One region of the Breoghania sp. genome, then DNA from elsewhere that is predicted to be linked to it. Evidence: riboswitches for the same ligand, from Rfam matches in the RefSeq annotation. Region 1 holds a riboswitch; each other region holds the start of a gene.
The links. A riboswitch is a leader RNA that binds a small molecule or an ion and turns the genes downstream of it on or off. The one in region 1 is predicted to bind thiamine pyrophosphate.
Positions count from the first base shown of each region.

Region 2: another riboswitch for thiamine pyrophosphate. It lies ahead of thiD (bifunctional hydroxymethylpyrimidine kinase/phosphomethylpyrimidine kinase); the one in region 1 lies ahead of ABGM93_RS17370 (ABC transporter permease).
Region 3: another riboswitch for thiamine pyrophosphate. It lies ahead of thiM (hydroxyethylthiazole kinase); the one in region 1 lies ahead of ABGM93_RS17370 (ABC transporter permease).

Region 1 covers NZ_OY771475.1:3,998,309-4,005,714, forward strand. The annotation lists gene ABGM93_RS17360 (adenylosuccinate synthase) at 1-48, shown strand, start outside; gene ABGM93_RS17365 (hypothetical protein) at 93-1,871, shown strand; TPP riboswitch at 1,952-2,104, shown strand; gene ABGM93_RS17370 (ABC transporter permease) at 2,259-3,029, shown strand; gene ABGM93_RS17375 (ABC transporter substrate-binding protein) at 3,092-4,039, shown strand; gene ABGM93_RS17380 (adenylate/guanylate cyclase domain-containing protein) at 4,053-6,293, opposite strand; gene ABGM93_RS17385 (nitroreductase) at 6,514-7,215, shown strand; gene ABGM93_RS17390 (AMP-binding protein) at 7,212-7,406, shown strand, end outside.
Region 2 covers NZ_OY771475.1:148,975-156,380, reverse strand. The annotation lists gene ABGM93_RS00660 (outer membrane protein transport protein) at 1-960, opposite strand, end outside; gene ABGM93_RS00655 (fumarylacetoacetate hydrolase family protein) at 1,503-2,345, shown strand; gene ABGM93_RS00650 (TRAP transporter substrate-binding protein) at 2,497-3,594, opposite strand; gene thiD (bifunctional hydroxymethylpyrimidine kinase/phosphomethylpyrimidine kinase) at 3,594-4,400, opposite strand; TPP riboswitch at 4,536-4,636, opposite strand; gene ABGM93_RS00640 (Lrp/AsnC ligand binding domain-containing protein) at 4,798-5,034, shown strand; gene ABGM93_RS00635 (DMT family transporter) at 5,078-6,058, opposite strand; gene ABGM93_RS00630 (xanthine dehydrogenase family protein molybdopterin-binding subunit) at 6,272-7,406, opposite strand, start outside.
Region 3 covers NZ_OY771475.1:2,477,384-2,484,789, forward strand. The annotation lists gene ABGM93_RS10755 (L,D-transpeptidase) at 229-1,029, shown strand; gene thiE (thiamine phosphate synthase) at 1,112-1,753, opposite strand; gene thiM (hydroxyethylthiazole kinase) at 1,771-2,625, opposite strand; TPP riboswitch at 2,671-2,778, opposite strand; gene ABGM93_RS10770 (DUF4186 domain-containing protein) at 2,950-3,408, shown strand; gene ybaK (Cys-tRNA(Pro) deacylase) at 3,405-3,878, shown strand; gene ABGM93_RS10780 (hypothetical protein) at 4,096-4,632, shown strand; gene glcF (glycolate oxidase subunit GlcF) at 5,487-6,848, opposite strand; gene ABGM93_RS10790 (hypothetical protein) at 6,924-7,289, opposite strand; gene glcE (glycolate oxidase subunit GlcE) at 7,357-7,406, opposite strand, start outside.

The DNA of each region.
Region 1 (7,406 bases):
CCGGAACGTGACGACACAATCCTTGTCCAAAATCCTTTTCAGGATTAACCCTGAAAGACGCGCATCGTATCCAGTCGGTTTAAGAGTTACTCATGGCGGACTACCACGCTGTATTGAAGCGGGCGATTGATGGACTTCCCGATAACACGGGAGCGGCGAGGCGTGCTGTCTATCAGCGCGCGCGTCAGGCAATCGTCAATCAGCTCAAGAGCTACAAGCCGCCGCTCTCGCCGTCGGATATCACGGCCGAGCAGCTTCGCCTCGAAGAGGCGATCCGCAAGGTGGAGGCCGACGCGGCCCGGGCCTCGCTCGGGCTCTCGCCTGCGCCGCGCCCTGCAATGCCGCCCGTGCGGCCTTGCGCACCGGCTCCCGCGCCCGCATCCGCTCCCGCTTCCAACGGCGGGGCGGTCGCGCCCGAGCAGCCTGCGATGCCCGGTGCCGGCGCTCAGGGATCCAACGGAGCGAACCAGCATCCGGCCGGATCGGGCAGCTCCATGGCTGGCGGCGCGGCTTCCGTCGCGCCTTCGGCACCTGCAAAGACCGAGCCGGCAGCGCCGCCTGAACCCGCAAAGCCTGCCGCGGTGCACGAGCCTGTCGGCAAGGCGACAAGCGGGCCCGCTTCCGGCGGACCGGCTGGCACGTCCTCTGCCTTTGGTGGATCCGGCTCGGCTGCCTCCGACCAGGCGATGCCCGAGCCTGCCGGTGCGGATGCTCCAGCCGTGCGCGGCCCCCGTTTCGAACCCGCCTCCGAGGCCGGGGAGAAAAGCGGCGTCGATGCGTCGACGGACGAGGCTTCGCAAACGTCAGCCGGCAAAGCAAACACCAAGCGCGACGCGATTGCCGACATAGATGCCATGACGCGCGGGGCGCAAGGCTCCGCGGGGCAGGATCCTTTCGCTCAGGCGGATCTGAAGCCTTCGCGGCTGCCGATGATTGCCGCCGCGGTGGGCGCTTTCGTCGTTTTCATCGCGCTCATCACCTTCGTCTATACCCAGCGCGACACGTTGCTGGCGATGTTTGAAAGCTCCGATGCGCCGGTCGCCGCCGATACCTCCGGCTCTCCGGCCACGGCGTCGTCGGACAAGGAAAGTACCAAGGACACGGCGCGGCTCCTGAGCGATGACGGCTCCCCGGCAGCACCCGATGCGCGCGCGGTGACGACGACCCGCGTGGTGCCGCCCGCCGCAGAGGACGGTGTGACCATCGCCCCGCAGGGCGGTGAGACGGAAATCCCGCAGGATGGCGAACCGGCCCCGGTGGCCGATGCGCCTGCTGCGACCACCGCAACGGGCAGCGATACCACGTCCGCGGGCCAGGCAACTCCCGTTGCCCAACGTGCGATCCTTTACGAGGAAAGCGCCGATGCCAGCTCCGGCGGGTCCGCCGAACAGGGGCGTGTGCTTTGGTCGATCGCGCAGGAAGCGCCGTCCGGCGGCGGGGCGCCTGATACGGTCATCAAGGCGAATATCGCCATTCCGGAGCGCAATGTGACGGTGCAGCTGACCATCCGTCCCAACCGCGATGACACGCTTCCCGCCAGCCACCTGATCGAGCTTCAGTTCCTGCTGCCCCCCGGTTTCCCGGGCAAGGGCGTATCCTCCGTGCCGGGCCTCATCATGAAGACCACCGAGGAAGCGCGCGGCGATGCGCTGATCGGGGCGTCGGTCCGGGTCGCGGATGGCTTCTTCTGGGTCGCGCTTTCCTCCATCGAGGCGGAGCGGGAACGCAACATCACGCTGCTGCGTGACCGGGGCTGGATCGACATTCCGGTTCTCTATGAAAACGGCAAGCGGGCGATCCTGACGCTTGAGAAGGGATCTCCGGGCGAGCGCGTCGTGCAGACGGCGCTGGATGCCTGGGCTGCCCAATAGGCTTCTGGCGCGCTGCGCGGGTTTTCGCGCAGCGCGCCTGACGGTCCCTTGCAATCATTATCCATAGCAGACACACTGCGCATGCTTCCGAGGGGTGTTCGCTGAGGCGAACTGAGATGGCCAAGCCTGCGAGGCGGGGAACGTTTGTCTGTTCCTCACTCAGATGCAAAAGGGCCGAACCCTTCGAACCTGATCCGGGTCATGCCGGCGAAGGGACGGAAACCTGAGCCCGATTTTCCCGGGTCTCCATGGTCTTTGGTATCAAGGACGGGGAGATCCCATGAATTGCCCTCTGGCGCCGTGTCGCGGCGCTGCCTTCACACGCACAGGTCCACAGTCTGCCCGGGACCGGCTTCATGTTCGCGTTTGCGCATGAGGCCGCCTGCGATGAACCGTGCGTCCTCCGATCTGCCCCGACGCCTCCTGCGGGGCGTCCTGACCACGCTCGTTCTGCTGGGCGCGTGGGAAGGGGCCGTGCGCGGCCTCCAGCTTCCCCGCTACATGCTGCCCGCGCCCTCGCGGGTGGCCACGGTGCTGGTTGAACGGTCGGATTTCCTGCTTGAACAGGCGTGGATCACGGCTTTCGAGACCCTGATCGGCCTTGTCATCGGGGCGGGGGCGGGCATTGCGCTGGCGCTTCTGCTGGCCGTGCTGCCGCTTGCGCGGCGCTATGTGTTGCCGGTCGTCGTGATCAGCCAGGCGCTGCCGGTCTTCGCCATCGCGCCGCTTCTGGTCCTGTGGTTCGGTTTCGGGCTCGCCTCCAAGATCGTGATGGCGAGCCTGATCATCTTCTTTCCCGTCACATCGGCCTTCTATGACGGGTTGAGGCGCACAGATCCCGACCTTCTCGACTATGCGCGGCTCGTGCGCGCGACCCCGGTGCAGACGCTCATGCTGATCCGGTTGCCCGCCGCCTTGCCCGCCCTGGGCTCGGGGCTTCGGGTGGCCGCCGTCTTTGCGCCCATCGGCGCGATCGTGGGGGAGTGGGTCGGATCCAGCCAGGGATTGGGGTTCGTCATGTTGCAGGCCAATGCCCGCGCGCAGGCCGATGTGGTCTTTGCGGCGCTGGTGCTTCTGGCGGCCATGGCGCTGTTGCTTCGCGCGGTTGTCGACAAGGCCACGCGCGCCATGGCGCCGTGGCAATCGGAAACGGACTAGGCGCGCGGGAGAAAGAGTTCGCGCGGGCCTTTGGGAAAGAGAAACGAGAGGAGTTTGGGGAGATGCTGCGAAAATTGAAGAGCGGTGCGGCGGCGTTGGCGCTGACGGTGCTTGTGAGCGGGGCCGCGCAGGCGGCGGACAAGCTGACGGTGCTGCTCGACTGGTATGTGAACGCCGACCACGGCCCGCTGATCGTCGCCAAGGAGGGCGGCTATTTCGAGGCGCAGGGGCTGGATGTGGAGCTTGTGACGCCCGCCGATCCCAGCGCCCCGCCGCGGCTTGTGGCCGCCGGTCAGGGCGATGTGGCGGTGTCCTATCAGCCGACCCTTTACGAACAGGCCCAGCAGGGCCTCCCCGTCGTGCGGTTCGGCACCCTGATTTCCACCCCGCTCAACACCGTGATCGCGCTTGAAAGCGGACCGGTGAAGTCGCTGGAGGACCTGAAGGGCAAGAAGGTCGGTTTCTCGATCTCCGGCTTTGAGGATGCGATCCTGTCCACCATGCTGGGCACGGTGGGGCTTTCGGAAAAGGACGTGGAGCTGATCAACGTCAATTTCGCGCTGACGCCTGCGCTTCTGTCCGGGCAGGTGGATGCGGTTGTGGGCGGCTATCGCAATATCGAGCTGAACCAGCTTGAGGCGGAAGGCAGCCCCGGATTTGCCATCTACCCGGAGGAGCATGGCGTTCCGGCCTATGACGAGCTGATCTATATCGCCCACAAGGACAAGCTCGATGATGATCGCCTGCCGCGCTTTCTGGCGGCGGTTGAAGCGGCGACTGTGTTCCTGACCAATCATCCGGATGAGGGGCTGGAGCTCTTCTTGAAAAACCACGCCGATATTGATGACGAGCTGACCAAGAAATCCTGGTTCGACACGCTGCCGCGGTTCGCCAAGCGCCCGGCGGCGCTCGACGGGGGGCGTTATGCGCGCTTCGGGGCCTTCATGGAAAAGACCGGGCTGATCGAGAAGGCTCCGGCGGTTGAGGACATCGCGGTGGAGCTTCGCTGACGCGGCGGCCTTGTCAGGCGGTTCCTGTGTTTTCCTCCATGGTCGCGAGGCGTTCGCCGAAGCGGTCATAGAAGGCAATGAGATCGGGCGGGGCGGCGGCGCGGCAGGCGTCGAGCGCCCCGTGCGCGGCGGCCATGTCCTTCCTGCGCCAGGCGGCGACGAGCTTTTCATGGCGGGCGCGAAGGGCCAGAAAGGCGGGTGAGCGGGCCACATCTTCGGCACCGAGCAAGGCATAGAGCACCACCGGTGCCGATTTTCCCTTCAGCGGGATCTCGCCGGCTTCCAGAAAGGCGAAACCGGGCGCGGCGCGGGCCGTTTCCTGGGAGACCAGAAGGTCCGACCCGACGGGTTTGCAGCTCGATTCAATGCGGGCGGCGACGTTCACGGCATCACCGACCACCGAATAATTGAAGCGCCGGTTGGACCCCATGTTGCCGACGCAGGCCGGGCCGGAATTGAGCCCGACGCCGATCTGCACGGTCTGGATGGGTTTTCCACCCGCCTTGAAACCGAAGGCATCGGCTTCGTTCAGCTCCTTGACGATTTCGCGCATGCGCAGCGCCGTGCGGCAGGCACGGGCGGCGTGGTCCGGTGTCTCCAGCGGCGCATTCCAGAAAGCCATGATGCTGTCGCCGATATATTTGTCGATGGTGCCTGCCTCGGTCTGAATGGCATCCGACAGGGGCGAAAGCAGCGTGTTGAGGAACTGCACGAGATCCTGTGGGCTCAGCATTTCCGAAATCGGAGTGAAGCCACGCACGTCCATGAACATGATGGAGAGCGGGCGCATGTCTCCGCCCAGTCGCATGGCGTCGGGTTGGGATTCCAGCTGCGAAAGCAGCTCGGGGGCCAGATATTGGCCAAAGGCGCGGCGGACGAAACGTTTCTCGCGCTCGCTCACGATGTACTGCTGGAGCGTCGCCGCGCCATAGACGACGAGACTGGAGAGCGAGGGATAGATCGGGTCGATGAGCAGGGCGTTCTGGCGGAAGGTGGCGATGGCGATCGCCACGCCGGAAATTGCCAGGACACCGCCGATAAGGGCGGAGGGCACGGGCCCCGTCAGCAGCAGGGTGACGATCACCAGGAGCCCGAGCGCCAGCGTGATCAGGATCTCAAGCCCTTCCGACCAGTCCGGACGGCTCAGGAAGTCGCCGGAGATGATCTGCTCCACCGCCTGCGCATGGACGGAAACGCCGGGCACAAGCTCGCCAAGCGGTGTGGCGCGGATATCGAAAAGGCCCACGGCGGATGTGCCGACGAAGACGATATTGCCTTCGACAGCGGTGCGGGCTTCGGGCGTCTTGGCCGGGTCGAAGACATCCTTGACGGAGATGTACCGTTCGCGGCGATCGGGCGAATAATGGACCCACAATTCGCCCGCCGCCGTGGTCGGGATGGTGAAGGCGCCGACGCGCATCGCCGTGATGGCGGGCTCTCCGGTATCTGCCTCGCCACTTGCCCCGGTGGAGCGCACCAACAGGCCGCTTGCCCCTTGTGCGATGCGCAAGGACTCTGCCGAAAGGCTCGCGTAGAGCTGCGTACCGCTTGAAAAGAGCATCGGGATGCGGCGCACCACGCCGCCCGTATCGGCGCGCGACAGGGATATGCCGCCGGTGCCTGCCGCCGTCATTTGCAGTTCAGGCAGGCTGATCAGGGCGGAAGGGAAGGGCGCGAGGATCGATTTCGGATCCGTGCCGCCATAGGCGATGCCCGCCTTTGCCAGCGGCATGCCGCCGCTTCGGTCGGCCAGCGTTGCAAAACCGAGGATCACCGGCTTGTCGACCAGAGCGTCTGCCAGCACGGTGTCATTGTCCGGCAGCCGACTCAAGAGGGCCTTCATGCGGGAGGCGTCGAGCGTGGCGCCGTAATCGAGCGTCTCGGCAAAGCGGCCGGGCGACGTGCGGTCGGGCTCGGAAAAGACCATGTCGAAACTGATCGAGGCGGCACCCAGTTCGGAAAGCCGTTTGACGAGCGCGGCGATGCGGGTGCGCGGCCAGGGCCACTGGCCATATTCGGCAAGTGCGGCGTCGTCGATGTCGACGATGCGCACCGGCATCGGCACGTATTCGCGCGGCCACAGGCGCTGGTAGTAATCGAAGGTGAGTTCGCGCACGGCCTCCACGAAGGGCGGATTGGCGAGCCTGAGCCCGATCATGACGGCAAGCGACAGCATTCCGGCGACCACGACGAACACGGTCTTGCGGCGTTGCGTCCGCCGTTGCGGGTGTTGGGCCGGGGTGTCTGAGGCCATGAACGGGTCCGGTGAAACGTGCTGGGCGACGTTACGGTAGGCGAGGGCGGGGGAGCGGGCAAGCCGCAGCTCCCAAGGGAGGGACGGGACAAGATGCGCGCCTTGGCCAGGGGGTGCACGCCTTGTCGCGGACACGCGAGGGGCGATATAAGCCGCTGTCGGCAACCTGCCCGACCTTCACGCGCGCCACGCGGCTCCAGAGCCTGACCGGAAAGCCCTGATGACTTCTGACGCTCCCCACCTTGCCCGGCTGCTCGACAGCCGCCATTCCTGCCGCGCCTTTTTGCCGGATCAGGTGCCCCTTGCCGATCTGCAGGCGATATTGAGGCAGGCGCGCAAGGCGCCCAGCAGTTCCAACCTGCAACCGGGCCGCTTTCACGTGATGAGCGGGGCGGCGTTGAAAAGCTTCACGGATGCGCTTGCCGCCCATGCGGAACAGGAGAAGCCGGAGCCGCCGGAATACAGCTATTTCCCCGATCCCATGCCGCCTTTCCTGCATGAGCGGCGGCGCGGGGCGGGCTATGCGCTCTATCAGGCGCTTGGCATCGAACGGCGCGACATTGCCCGCCGCAAGGCGCAGTTTGCAGCCAATTACCGCTTCTTCGATGCGCCCGTCGGTACGGTGATCACCATTCGTCGCGATATGGGGGCGGGCTGTTATCTGGATCTCGGCATGATGGTCATGGCCCTGATGCTGGGCGGGGAGGAACGCGGATACGCAACTTGCGCCATCGGGGCCTTTTCGAACTACGGGCGGTTTATCCATGCCCATCTGGGGCTGGCGGCAGATGAGCTGGTCGTATGCGGGCTCGCCATGGGCAAGCGGGCTGGCGATCACCCGGTGAACTGCTTCCGCACGGACCGCGTGGAGCTTGCCGACTATGCGAGCTTTCATGGCTTTGAGCCGGGGGACGCGGAATGAGCGCGGCTGCGGACAGGGTCTTTTGCGCAGGCGTCGCCCTTGAAACGGCCGGCGGCGATATGGCCGATGCGCTTCGACGGCTGATCGCTTTGCGTGAACAGGGCACGACCTTCCGCGTTCAAAACCGCGCCCCCTGGGTTCTGGAGCAACCCGGCACCGGACATATCGAATGCATGACATCGGGCAGCTCC
Region 2 (7,406 bases), 590 kb from region 1:
GAAGAACCAGCTGTCATCGTAGTTGAAGGGCAGCGTCCGCAGCTGCGCGCCGGCATCGAGCACCACGGAAGGCTCTTTCAACCGGCTCCAGTTGGTCCACTCCACCGTACCCATGACCCGGAAGGTGTCCGTAATACGCTGCTTGGCCGACAGGGTGACCATATCCGGCGTCGCCATGCGCGTTGAGATGCCATAGGTCCCGGCAGGCAGCGGCCCGACCGCGACCGGCGTCGAGAAATCGCCGTCGAGATCGTGGAAAATGGCGGAGCGATAGCCCACCCCGATATCGGTCCCCTCCATCGGCGTGAAGAGAAGGCCCGCCGTGAAGCCAAATCCGATATCATCGCCTTTCAGAGCGGCCGTTCCTGACCCTGCCGGCAATCCGGTCGCGGATGTCAGGCGGACATCGAAATATTGAAACTGCATGCCAACCGCCAAGGAGAGCATGTCGTTGACCTTGTAGCCGATCATCGGATTGACGTTGACCGAGAACACTTCCGATGTGCGCGCAAAGGTCTGCCCCGACCACGCCGGTCCAGCCTTGGTCGCCAGACCGAACTGGCTGTTGATCGCAAGGCCCAGATACCAGCTTTCATCGATCTGGTAGCCGGTGTAGCTGGCCGGAATCCAGGCATCATTGGCCATATCGCCACTGTCGTTTCCGGAGCCACCGAACCCCGTGATGGTCGTACGCGTCGCCGCATCGGGCGTGATCGTCGCCTCCGGCGCGATCAGCGAGGAGTGGCTTTCGAAGGTCAACCCGATCGTATTGGTCACCGTGGCCGGGTTCCAGAAAATCGACGAAATCGACGCTCCTCCCGCAGCGTTACCCGCAAAAGACGTACCCTGATAGTAAGCACTCTGCTCGCGAAGGGCAAAACCACCAGCCAACGCCTCGCTCATCCCCCCGGCTAGCGCGACCATGGAAACTGATAAATAAAGATACTTTCTCTTCGTCATAAGCGTCATCCACTCCCCCGACACTGAAACGAGTACTTGTTATCATGATAGGAATTCACGTTCTTGGACCGATGGTAATGTGAACGAAGGTTTTGTGACAACACGGTCCGCCGCCTCATTGAGCGCAAGATGCAGCTCCCGACAAACGCTGATCGAGAGCATTTTGAAGACTGCGCATCTTCCGCTTGCGTAAACAGGGCGCGAAACCCCGTCGTCCGGTCACAAAAGCGCGCTTGAAAGTTCAGACACGAAACGATTGCCCACTTTTTAATCACGCCCCATTCCAGCCTCGCATCCCGCGAGAAGGGTCCGTTTTTCCTCTTATAGTTGCCGATTTGCGACAGTTTGACCTCCGCTCCGACGCGCGATCCAAGATCGGGCGGTGGGCAGCATCGCTATCTGTGAGGCTGGAACAGTCGCGTCGACGAATCGCCCCGATGCGGGACAAGGCTGCCAAACGACTTGAAACCCGCCCTGCCTGCGCGCAATGATCCGCGCGAGCCGTTTTCACGACATCAAGATGATTTGGGGGGATTGCGTCCATGAAGCTCGTTCGCTTCGGACCTGCCGGCCATGAAAAGCCGGGACTTGTCGACACGTCAGGCATTGTGCGGGACCTTTCCGCACATATCGGCGACTTCGCAGCCGAAACCGTCAGCCTGGAGACCATTGAACGCCTGAAGGCGATCGACCCTTCGAGCCTGCCGCAAGCGCCTGCCGGAAGCCGCCTCGGCGCACCGCTGGCCCGCGTCGGGCACTTCCTCGCCATCGGTCTCAACTTCGCCGATCACGCGGCGGAGGCGGGCATGGCGATCCCGGCAGAGCCGATCCTGTTTTCCAAGGCTCCCAGTTCGCTGTCCGGCCCCGACGACGCTGTCGTGTTGCCGAAAAACTCTTCAAAGACCGACTGGGAGGTTGAGCTTGCGGTCGTCATCGGCAAGCGCATGTGGCAGGTGAGCGAGGCGGACGCGCTCTCCCATGTCACCGGCTATTGCCTTTGCAACGACGTGTCCGAGCGCAAGTGGCAGGTTGAGGGAACCGGCCAGTGGATCAAGGGCAAAAGCGCCCCAACCTTTGGCCCGCTTGGGCCCTGGCTGGTGACGGCGGACGAAATCCCCGATCCGCAGGCGCTCGACATGTATCTGGACGTGAACGGCACCCGCATGCAGACGGGCAACACGAAGACGATGATCTTCACCGTCGCGCAGTGCCTGTCCTTCATCTCCACCATGATGGCGCTGGAGCCGGGCGATGTGGTGACCACAGGGACACCTCCGGGCGTCGGCATGGGCATGAAGCCGCCGGTTTTCCTGAAGGCGGGCGATGAGATGCGGCTCGGCGTCGAGGGGCTGGGCGATCAGCATCAGAAGGTTGTTGCCGAGTGAGGTGGGCCGAGTGTCCGAAACCGAGTGATCGGGGCCGAGTGACGGGTCCCGAATAACGGAGCCGCAAGCACGAAATGAAAGAAGGGCGCGAGACCATCTGATCCGGTCTCGCGCCCTTCTGCTTGCTCCATCTCTGCTGACACCGGCAGCGTCAGCCGCGCGCAGTCAGATATTGCAGCTCATTCGCCTGTGTCCACGGGCCCATTGCCTCACGCGCCTTGAGGAACGAGCGATAAACGGCCGCATCTGCGCCCCCCATCTCCTCGAAATCCGCCAGCACCTCGCCCGTCACCCGGCGTGCAGCCCGGATCATGTCATCTGGAAACGGCAGCACCGTCACCCCGTGCTTTTCCGTCAGAGCGTTGAGCTGCAGCGCGTTCATCCACTCGCCTTCAGCGACCGACAGGGCGTTTTCCGCGCGGATGGCATGGAGGACAATGGCTCTCAGATCCCCCGGCAGCCCTTCCAGCGCCTTCGCTCCGATCAACGCCTCGCCGGTTCCGTTGGGCTCATGCCAGCCGGGCGCGTAGTAGAATTTCGCCGCCTGATGGAACCCCATCGCCAGATCCCCCGAGGGGCCCAGAAACTCCGTCGCATCGATCAGGCCCGATTGAAGCGCGGGCAGGATCTCGCCCGGCGCCAGGGAAACCGGAGTTGCCCCCAGACGCCGCATCACCTCACCGCCAAGGCCGGGCATGCGGATCTTCAATCCCTTCAGATCGTCGAGCCCCGTGATGCGCCGCTTGTACCAGCCCCCCATCTGAAAGCCGGTATTGCCGCCCATGAAAGGCCGCACTCCGAAAGGCTCATAAAGGGCATCCCAGACTTCCTGCCCGCCGCCGCGCTCGATCCAGCACATATGCTCAAGCGGGGTCAGGCCGAAGGGAACGGCGGTGAAGAAGGGCGCCGCCGCCATCTTGCCCTGCCAGAAAAACGAAGCCGTGTGGCCCATTTCTGCCGTCCCGTCCGCCACGGCGTCAAACACCTCCAGCGCGGGAACCAGTTCACCGGCCGAATGAAGATCGACCGTCAGCTTGCCATCGCTCATGGTGCTGATGGCCTCGCAGATACGGCGCGCGGACACGCCTGGGCCCGGCAGGTCGCGCGGCCAGGAGGTGACCATTTTCCAGCGGATCGCTGTCTGCGCGAGAGCGGGGGTCGCCAGGGTCGAGGACGCGGATGCAGCCGCAGCCGCCCCCATGCCCGCAAGCGACAGCGCCTTGCGGCGCGAAATGGTCCTTCCGCTCATTATGCTTTCTCCCAAAGAGCGTGAAAATGATGGACGGGCCCGTGACCGTGGCCGATCTCAAGCGTATCAGCCGCGGCGATGGCGGCGGTCACATAGGCCTTCGCGCCGCGCACGGCGGTGATCATGTCGTGCCCATGCGCAAGCCCGGCGGCAATCGCGGAGGAAAGCGTGCAGCCGGTGCCATGTGTGTTGCGGGTGTCGATGCGCGGGGCTTCCAGCCAATGCTCGCCCTCCTCATCAAGCAGCAGATCGACGCTTTGCGAGGAAGTGCCGTGCCCCCCTTTCAGGAGAACGGCGGCAGGCCCCATATCTTTCAGCCGCACCGCCTGCGCGCTCATCTCCTCCCGCGTTTCGGCCACCGGGACCGCCAGAATGCGGGCGACTTCCTGCAGGTTCGGGGTGATCAGGTCGGCGAGCGGGAAAAGCAGCTCGACGAGACTTTCCACCGCCGCGTCATCGATCAGCGGATCGTTGGAGGTCGCAACCATCACCGGATCCAGCACCACGTTGTGAACCTGATACCGCTTCAACCCGGCGCGCACCGCCTCAATGACGTCCGTACGCGAGAGCATGCCGATTTTGGTCGCGCCAACCGTCAGATCGGAATAGACGGCGTTAAACTGCGCGGTGACGAAATCCGGCGGCACGTCCAGTATGCCGGTGACGCCGCGCGTGTTCTGGGCTGTCAGCGCGGCGAACACACTCGCGCCATAGACGCCGAGCGCGGAAAACGTTTTCAGATCGGCCTGAACGCCCGCGCCTCCACTGGAATCCGAGCCGGCCACGGTCACGGCGATTGCCGTCATGGCATCCCCCTCCCCCAATTGTCGATTGAAGATGCGAAGCGCGCAGTGGGCCTGAATCGGCGCATGCGTTCACACGCCCTGCCCCTGTGGTGGCAGACGTCCTGCATGTCCGGCGCTATCGCGATTAGTCTTGCAGCATGGTGCATCCCAATTCCCTCCGCCGGTACAAGCCGGATCAGGTTCTAGGAGTTGGCGCATTGCCTCTCAGCCCTCTTCGGGCACCCCCATTGGTCAACCGAGACCTAGAGCGTCTCGCGCGATTTGACAAGCCCCGCGACGACGCAGCGCCTGTTGATCACCATGCCTCCTTTCAATCTGCGCGCACGGGGCGCTTGCCCCGGTGCCTGCAATCCGATTGATTGGGGCCCATCTGTTTCATGCGTATCCGGAGACGCCCATGACCCCCTTCTTCGTCCTCATCAAATGCGAGCTTGGAAAGTCCTACGATGTCGCCAACAAGCTGGCCGACGCCGAAATCGCCTCGGAAATCTATTCCACCGCAGGCGATTACGACCTTCTGGCCAAGTTCTATGTGGACGCCAGCACCGACATCGGACAGTTCGTGAACCAGAAGATCCACTGCATCGCGAACATTCAGGACACCAAGACGATTCTGACGTTCAAGGCGTTTTAGGGCGCAACCGCGCGCTTGAGGAAATGCGGCCAGACGCCGGGCGTCAGATCTTGCCCGGCGTGGAGGCCCGCCGCACCCGCGTGCGGTCAATGCCGAGCCTGTGTTCGCGGTAGAGCACGAACAGGCCCGCGGCAATCACCACGCTCGCGCCGATCACCACAGACATGCCCGGAACCTCTCCAAACACCATCCAGCCGATGGCGGTTGCCCAGATGATGGTCGTGTAGTCGAACGGGGCGATGGTGGAGGCGTCCGCAAAGCGATAGCTCGTCGTCATCAGGATCTGGCCGAGCCCGCCAAGAATGCCGATCAGGCCGAGAATGCCCCATTGCCAGCCGACCGGCATCACCCAGCTTTGACTGGGAAAGAAATACCCCAGCGGGATCGTCGCCAGCGCGATGATGGAGGATGACCCGGAAAACCACAGAACGATGGTCGCCGAACGCTCGCTCGTGATGAGTTTGCGCACGATGATCGCGGCCCCGGCCATGAACAGCGTGGCGAAAAGGGCGATGGAGGCGCCGATCGTGGTGCCCTGATCCATGGACCCGATGCTGAGATTGGGCGCCAGAATGATGATCACGCCGAGAAAGCCGACACCGACCGCGCTCCAGCGGAAAATGCCCACCACTTCCCCCAGAAAGAACACCGCCATCACCACCGTGATCAGCGGCGCGGCATAGCCGATTGCGGTCGCATCCGGCAACGCGATGAAGGCAAGCGCGGCGAAATTCATCGTCATCGCCGTCACGCCGACAATGGCGCGCACGAAATGGCCGAAGGGACGCTTCGTCTTCAGGGCTGCGGGAAGCTGGCCCTGCCAGGCCATCATCAGGAGAACAGGAACGAGGCCAACAAGATTGCGCGCGAACACGATCTGGCCTGTCGGCAATTCATCGATGATCAGCTTGATCAAACCGGACATCACCGTGAAGACGATGGTGGAGAGTATCTTCAGGGAAATGCCGACCATCGGCCGGCGCACCGTTTCATAGACAGGCGCCTGGGACGCACCGGAGGACATGCAGAACTGCTTTCAGGTCACAGACGCAAGCGGCGCCTATGACGGTCGGGAGGGGCACAAGGAGCACTCGAACAAGGAGCGTCTATCGAGAGAATAGACACTCCCGTTGCGATCGCAACCAGTTGCAAGCGCAAAATCCGATCACCCGCTTCCCGTGTCCCCGTCCCGGGTCCGCTTGTGCGCACAATTGCACCGCAGTGAGCATTGCCTGCCTCAGGTTTGCGCAGCCCTGATTGCGGACCAGACACGCTCCGGCGTCGCGGGCATGTCGATATGGGTAACGCCCGCGCCACGACGCAGCGCATCGCCCACCGCGTTCATGACCGCGCCGCACCCGCCGATGGTTCCGGCCTCGCCCGCCCCCTTGATGCCGAGCGCGTTCGTCGTGGACGGCACGTTGCGGGTCTGGAAGTCGAAATCGGGCAAGTCTCCGGCGCGCGGCAAGGCATAGTCGAGCAGCGAGGCCGTAATCAGCTGGCCGTCCGCGTCATAGACGGTGTTTTCCATCAGAGCCTGACCAATGGCCTGCGCGACGCCGCCATGGACCTGTCCGGCGAGCAGAAGCGGGTTCACCGTGACGCCGAAATCGTCCACGATCGTGTAGCGCAGCACTTGCGTGACACCGGTTTCCGGATCGATTTCCACCTCGCACACATGGGTGCCGTTCGGATAGGTCGCCTCCTCCTGCTTGATGCGGGCCTGTGAGGCAAGATCGGCCGGATCGGACGCATCCGCCGCGATCTGAGAGAGGCTCACCGCCTGATCCGTCCCCACCACACGAACCATGCCGTCGACGAGTTCCAGATCGCCCGCGCCCGCCTCCAGCCGATCGGCGGCCAGCGCCTTGATCTTTTCAGCCAATGTGCGCGAGGCCGTGTCGACCGAGGGCATGCCGATGGGAATGGAGCGCGAGCCGCCCGTGCCACCGCCGCTGGCGATCCGGTCGCTGTCGCCCTGCACCACATCGATCTCCTCGATATCGAGCCCAAGGATTTCGGCTGCCACCTGCGCATAGGCCGTGGCGTGGCCCTGCCCGTTGGTCTGGGTGCCGATGAGCAGCGTCACCTTGCCGGAAGCATCGAGCGCCATGTTGACCTCTTCGGACCCCGCAAAGGCGCAGGCCTCGATATAGGAGGACATGCCGATGCCCCGATACTTGCCGCGCGCCCGCGCCTCCGCCGCGCGCGCCTCAAAGCCCGCCCAGTCGGCCTCCGCCATGGCCTTGTCCATGTGGGCGGAAAACTCGCCCGTGTCATACATCCGGCCCGTTGGCGTCGTGTAGGGGAGGTTTTCGCTCGCAATGAAATTGCGACGGCGGATTTCCGCCGGGCCGAGACCCGTCTCCACG
Region 3 (7,406 bases), 1.5 Mb from region 1:
TTGCCAACCGGCTGCTAACCAGCTTTCGCGGTTTTACGGTCCGCAAGGGTGCGGATTCACCAATTCACGATCCATTTTCGGCAAATTCGACGCAAATGATCCGCAAAGGACGTTTGGAAGCAACAGCCCCGGACGGATAACAGGGCCGGACCGGGGCTACCGCAGAACGCCGACGAACGGCGCAGGACGGCACGAATGCCAACTTCACAAAGGGCAGTGAGGATGTCGATGACCCGTTTTCCGATCTATCTCGCACTTGCGGCAGGCGTGATCGCCGCCGCCATTTCTCCCGTTTCCGCAGGCTCGCGCGCGGCTCCGCCGCCCTATGTCAGCAGCCCGAACCTTCCCGATGGCTGGCGTTACAACAACCTGCCAGGCGCGCGCGCAGCCGCGCCGGGATCACAAGGGGATACCGCCCCGATCTGGCGCAATCGTGGGCTCTTCGGCAGCTCAAGCCGCGCCACCGCGCCGGACATGAGCGCACGACGGAGCTATGCCGCACCTTCCACCGCGCGCCGGACCACAACCGCGCCACGCCGCCGTCAGGCCGCCGTGCATCCGGCCCCGCGCAAACAGCGCAGAATGGATCCGGCCTTCCTGCCCACCGTCGTGGATTATGACGGCGCAGAAACGCCCGGCACCATCATCATCGATACGCCGTCTCGCTATCTCTACCTGGTGGAAGCAGGCGGCAAGGCCCGGCGCTACGGTGTCGGCGTCGGTCGCCCCGGTTTCCAGTGGGCCGGCGTCCACAAGGTGACCCGCAAGGCGGAATGGCCGGACTGGCGTCCGCCTGCCGAAATGCGCAAGCGCCAGCCGAACCTGCCCGCGCATATGCCGGGCGGCCCGCGCAATCCGCTGGGCGCGCGCGCTCTCTATCTGGGCTCCACGCTCTATCGCATCCACGGCTCCAACGAACCGTGGTCCATCGGACGCGCCGTATCTTCCGGCTGCATCCGCATGCGCAACGAGGACGTGCAGGATCTTTACGCCCGCGTCGATGTGGGAACCCGCGTCATCGTGAACTGAAAAAGGCGCATCTGAACACGCAAAAGGGGAGCCCGCGTTTTACATGCGGGCTCCCCTTTTCATGTTCGCTCGATGGAGGCCGTCAGCCGCGCGCTGCGTTGATGCGCGCCATGAGATCGCGGGCGGCAGCTTCCGGATCGGGGGCTGCGCAAATGGCGGAGACCACCGCCACGCCGTCGGCCCCGCCTGCGATCAGTTCGCCCGCATGTTCGGCCTTGATACCGCCAATGGCAACGGCGGGGAGATCGATCTTTTCCCGCACAGTCCGGAACCCGGAAAGCCCGATCGCTTCGCCCGCGTCCTGCTTGGTCGCGGTGCCGCGATAGGGCCCGATGCCCACATAATCGACGGGGGCGAGATCGGAGACAGCGAGTTCCTCCAGCGACCCGACCGACAGGCCCAGAACCGCATCTGCCCCCAGAAGCGCGCGGGCGTCAGCGGGTGCCATGTCCTTCTGGCCGATATGGACGCCCTCAGCCCCTGACGCCAGCGCCACGTCGATGCGATCATTGACGATGAGCGGCAAGCGGAAAGGTTCAAGCGCCGCCTTCAAGGCGCGGGCAAGCTCCACCAGCTCGCGTGTCTTGGCGAGGGGATCGCGAAGCTGGACGAGCGTCGCCCCGCCGCGCGCGGCAGCCGCCGCCGTTTCCGCCACCCCGCGCGCGCCGCAAAGGGCGGTGTCGGTGACAAGATAGAGCGACAGGTCAAAGGCGGGTCTGGTCATGATGTCTCCGTGAGCGATCAGAGTGCGCGGATGGCGGAATTGGCGCGCAGTTCCTCCCGGTCGAGGCGGTAGAGCGCGTTGCACAGGCGGGCGGGAATATCCCCCGGCCCACCAGCCCCGCGCGCGGCGATGCTGCCTGCGGAGGCATAAACGGCCATCGCGCCGACGGTCGCGCCAAATGCACTGGGCAAGGCCGCAAGGAATGCGCCGCACAGCGCGCTGAGCGCACAGCCGACGCCGGTGGAGGCCGTCATCAACACGTCGCCGCCCACGATTGCCGCCGTGCGGCTGGCGCTGACCACGTAATCGGTCTCGCCCGTCACCGCGACGATGCCGCCGGTCTCACGCGCAAGGCCGCGCGCGGATTCAATCGCCTCGTGCGAGCCCGCGGCGCTGTCCACGCCCTTGGGCGCAGCCCCGGCAGCGCCCGCAAGCGCCATGATTTCAGACGCATTGCCGCGAATGAGCGTGGGCTTCAAGGCCGTCAGACGACGGGCCACGTCGGTGCGATAAGGGGTTGCGCCGCAGCCCACCGGATCGAGCACCCAGGGCTTGCCCGCCTTCCCCGCTGCCGTGGCCGCGATTTCCATGCCCGCCACCCATGAGGGCGAGAGCGTTCCGATATTGACGACGAGCGCGGAGGCGATGGCGACGAAATCGGCCACTTCTTCTTCCGAGTGCACCATGGCGGGGGAGGCGCCTGCGGCCAGCAGCACGTTGGCGGAAATCGTCATCGCCACGTAATTGGTGATGTTCTGGACCAACGGGCCCTGACGGCGCACCTCTTCGAGCATGATGCTCGCGTCATCAAGGCTTGGCAGGACGGGTGCAAGGTCTGCGGCGCTGGAAAAATCGGGGGTCTTGTCGGTCACTGCATTCTCCTGGAACCAGACGGAGGATGCGCGGCAAAGGGCAAAATACGCCCGGCGCTCAATCCCTCCGCCGGCATGATCCGGATCAGGTTATACGGGTTGGCGGATGCCTCTCAGCCCGCCCAAGTCGGACAGGCACCCCGTTGAGTCGTTCCGGAGTTTAGGGCAAAGCCGCCGCAGGGCAAGGTTTGTGAGCCGAACAAAACCTCACGCAGCGTTTTCGCGCTTTTGGTATGGGGAAAGCGCGCGCCCCCGCGCCCCGCGCTGCCGCCAGCGCTGCCCAATCGACTGGACAGGGGCGCGGCGGCGCGCGAAAATTCTTCCATGACTCACCCCCACCGCGCCCCCGTTCTTCCCGGCGAACAAGCAGATCTCTTCCCGCAAGAGCCCGCCCGCGGAAGCGATCTTCAGGAAGGCGACACAGGCGCGCTGGACGCCCTGTTCGGACGGTTGTCGCGCTCGGCCTTTCGCGCGCGCTTCACGCTCGATGCGAAGGAGCGCGCCTATGCGCTCACCAAGGGCCGCGATGCGCTGCGCCGTCATGCGGGCGACTTCATCGCCAAGCGGCTTGCGCCTGCGCAACCCGCCAATGACGGCAAGCAGACGCCGATGCGCGGGCACCCGGTTTTCGTCGCCCAGCACGCCACGGCCACCTGTTGCCGGGGCTGCCTTGCCAAGTGGCACGGAATGGAACCGGGCCGCTCTTTAAGCGAAGCCGAACAGCTTTATGTGGTGGAGGTGGTAATGGCCTGGATTACGCGCGATCTGGAGACACAACGTTGAGCACCGGCACCCCCGCAACCCAGATGCTGAAAAAGGCGAAGATCGCCTTTCGCACGCATGAATATGACTTCGTCGCGGGCCAGCATCAGATTGGCCTTCACGCGGCAGAGGCCGTCGGCCTTCCGCCCGATCAGGTGTTCAAGACGCTGATGATCGAGGTGGATGGCAAGCCTGCCTGCGCGGTCATCCCCTCCGACCACAGCCTTTCCATGAAAAAGGTGGCCGCAGCACTTGGCGGAAAGTCGGCCTCGATGATGGACACGGCCAAGGCGGAAAAGCTGACGGGCTACCACAAGGGCGGCATCAGCCCCTTCGGCCAGCGCCGCAAATGCCCGACGGTGATGGACGCCAGCATCGAGGGTTTTGAGGAAGTCGTCATCAACGGCGGCAAGCGCGGGCTGATGGTGATCCTGGCCCCGGCTGATGCGGTATGCGTGATCGGCGCGACGACGGCGGGGGTTTGTGCGTGATAGGATGCATTCGAACTGTATCTGTGTCGAGGCGAATTTATTATTCTGAATTTCTATTATTATTGAAATTTTTACAACCACTTTTCTTTATCCACAATATAAATATATTACTATTTGTTCTGCAACAACAACGCAGATTATATATATTTGACAGTTTTATTTTATTCATGCCATATTTCTCAAATTAATAACTCACTAATTTACGGAGGATTTGGGTTTGGCATTATCCCTTGCTCTAGTTGAGGAATTGATCTCAGCGCGCCGCAATCTACATGGAGGCGATAGGGGGGCGCCAAGACGCCTCGAAGATGGCAATCACGAAGGCCGTGCATTGAATCGGGCATGTGTGGTGATGTTGACATCCGCAATGCAAGCATACGTGGGTGAAGTATTTGTTGCCTGCTCTGAGAAAGCCTTCGGTCGAGTTTTGACCCCTGATGAACGGAAGAATTACGATAGCACTTGGTCAAGATGGGGAAATCCAAGCGACAAAAACATTATAAACCTCTTTAGGAGACTAGGTATAAACGATGTTTTTGATGGGCTCTCTTGGCAGGGACAATCAACGCCAACGTTGAAGAAAAATCTAGATAAAATGAATCAAGTGAGAAATTGCATTGCTCACGGTAGTGTAATTGCTATCGATGGGGCCGCTTTTTCACTAACGCTGAGTTGGATTAATCGATGGAAAAAAGTGTCCGAAAGCTTCGGATCCCGTTTCGAAGGCCATGCGTTAGGTAAAATTATCGCATAGACCATACCGAGATAATTATCGTCACCACCACAAAGATCATATATTAGCTATGAAAGAAGAATACCACATCAGACAAAACTTATACGTCCGTTGTTCAATGTTCACTTCCGACGAACTTCGACGACAAAAGCGCCTTGGCCTGAATAAAATAGATAAAGACGTTCTTGATGGTTTGATTAAACAGAAGTCAACCCTCGAGTCTCAGCAAACCTCAACAGCTCGCACACTTATAATATTCCTCTTTTTGTCATTTGTCTCTTGGAAGGGAGGGAACTTTAAAATTCCAGGTACCGGAGCTACAATTGAGGATATTCCTGCATTTCTAGAAATTAGCCTTATAATTTCTTCCTTTAGTGTATTGTTTATTTCATATTTATTTCTCTCTATTCACCTATATAGCGCCATGATTTCCGCCACTGCGCAAACTGTGATGGCGGAGGATAAGCTTGATACTGACATTTTCGTCGCCTCAAGAGAACCAATGTGGCTATTCATAAAATACGCACGCAACTCTCCGGTAAACGGAAGATCCCCCGGATATGTGATATCAAAACTCGGCTCTGCGTATAACTACTTTCTGGTATCATCAGCTTCTATTGTCATATCTATTTCATGGTTCCTTTCTATATTTTGCATTCTGTATCTTTGCCATGTAGGCCTATCAGATTCTTTTGCTGGCTGGATCGTCTACGCATTTTGTATTTTACTAATATTTATATCCATTACAACAATGCTTGCAATGCATATAAGCTTTAAAACCAAACTAGATTTCGAGCACCTAGAACACATAGAATCAAACAATTTTGACTCTTAGGATTTCGGCACAATTAATTTCAGAGAATAGAACAAAGTGATTACCTCACCCCCTCCGGCACAGGCCCGCCCGTGGCCCAATCCAGCAGTTCCGCCGTGTGGATGACGGGCACGTCCGAGCCTGAGGCGAGTTGGGTCATGCAGCCGATGTTGCCGGTGGCGATGATGTCCGGGGAAACCTTCGCGATGTTCGCAAGCTTGCGCTCTTTCAGGCGGGTCGCCAGCTCCGGCTGGAGGATGTTGTAGGTGCCCGCGGAGCCGCAGCACATGTGGCCTTCGGGGACGTCATGCACCGAAAAGCCCGCGTTGGTGAGAAGCGTCTTCGGTTCCTGTTTGATCTTCTGGCCGTGCTGCATGGAACAGGCGGAGTGATAGGCCACCTTCAGGGATGCGGGCGAAACGCCTTCCTTCGCGGAAGCGGGCACCGGGGCGGGCAGGATTTCCGGGGCAAGGCCGGTCAGATATTCGGTCACATCCTTGGCCAGGGCCGCCACGGCCTTGGCCTTTTCTGCGTAAGCCTCATCCTCGCGCAGCAGGAAGCCGTAGTCCTTGATGGTCGTGCCGCAGCCGGACGCGGTGATGACGATGGCGTCCAGCCCCTCTCCTTGCAGTTCCGCCCACCAGGCATCCACATTGGCCCGCGCGGCATCCATCGCGTTGTGCTCGCGGCCCATGTGGTGGACCAGCGCGCCGCAGCAGCCCTCGCCCTTGGGCAGCACGACCTCGATGCCCGCCCGGTTCAGGAGGCGGATGGTGGCGTCGTTGATGTTCGCGCCCATAACCGATTGCGCGCAGCCGGAAAGAAGCGCCACGCGGCCACGGCGGACGGGCGCTTCCGCCTCCCCTGCCGGTTGCGGCGGCGGATAAGTGCCGGGGGCGACATGCAGCGCGCGCGCCGGGGCTTTGGCGGGCGCGAGTTCCAGAAGGGCTGAAAGCCTGCGCCCGTGCGGGCCGAAGCGTTTGAGGACCGGGGCCAGCGGCTTTGCCCAGAAGGCGGCCATGAGGCTTGCGCGAAAGCGCGCCGGATAGGGCAGGATCATCGCCAGAATGCGCCGGAGCCAACGGTCGGCCAGCGGGCGCTTTGCGGTCTGTTCGATATAGGTGCGCGCGTGATCGACCAGATGCATGTAGTTCACGCCGGAGGGGCAGGTCGTCATGCAGGAGAGGCAGGAGAGGCAACGGTCGATATGTTTGATGGTGCGGGGATCGGCGGGCCGGTCGTTTTCCAGCATGTCCTTGATCAGGTAGATGCGCCCGCGCGGGCTGTCGAGTTCGTCGCCCAGCATCTGGAAGGTCGGACAGGTCGCCGTGCAGAAGCCACAATGAACGCATTTGCGCAGGATCGCTTCGGATTCCGCCGTGGCTGCGTCTGCGAGTTGGGCAAGGGAGAAATTCGTCTGCATGGAAGTGTCCGGTCTTTTTTCAGCATTCCCGGCAGGGGCGGCATGGCAGCCGCCCTGCACGTTGAACGGGGACGGCTAGAACAGCCAGGTTTGGGGATCGGGGATCGGTTCGCCCCGGCTGATGGACTGAAGGCCCTTCACCGAGCGGATGATCAGCCACACCGCAACCACGATGAACAGCAGGAAGCCGATGCCGACAAAGGTCAGCAATGTGGAGACGGCGGTGTAGAGCAGGCCGATCCAGAAGGTGCGGATCTGAAAGGTGTAGTGGGTGTCGGCAAGTGCCCCGCCCTTGCCCCGGTTGATATAGGCGAAGACAAGCCCCACCAGCCCCGTCAGGCCGACGAAGAAGGCGACCAGATAAAGGATGTAGATGAGCTTGACGTTGTTTGCGCCCGGCTCGATGTAGCTGTCCGCGCCACCACTGCTCTGCATGCTCATTTGCAATATCTCCCGTCTTCGCAACTGAAATCATGAGCCCTTGCGGGCCCGCGCCGGTAAAATTCCGTCAGACCCCGGCTACCATGCGACCCGGGTTCAGGATGCCGGAGGGATCGA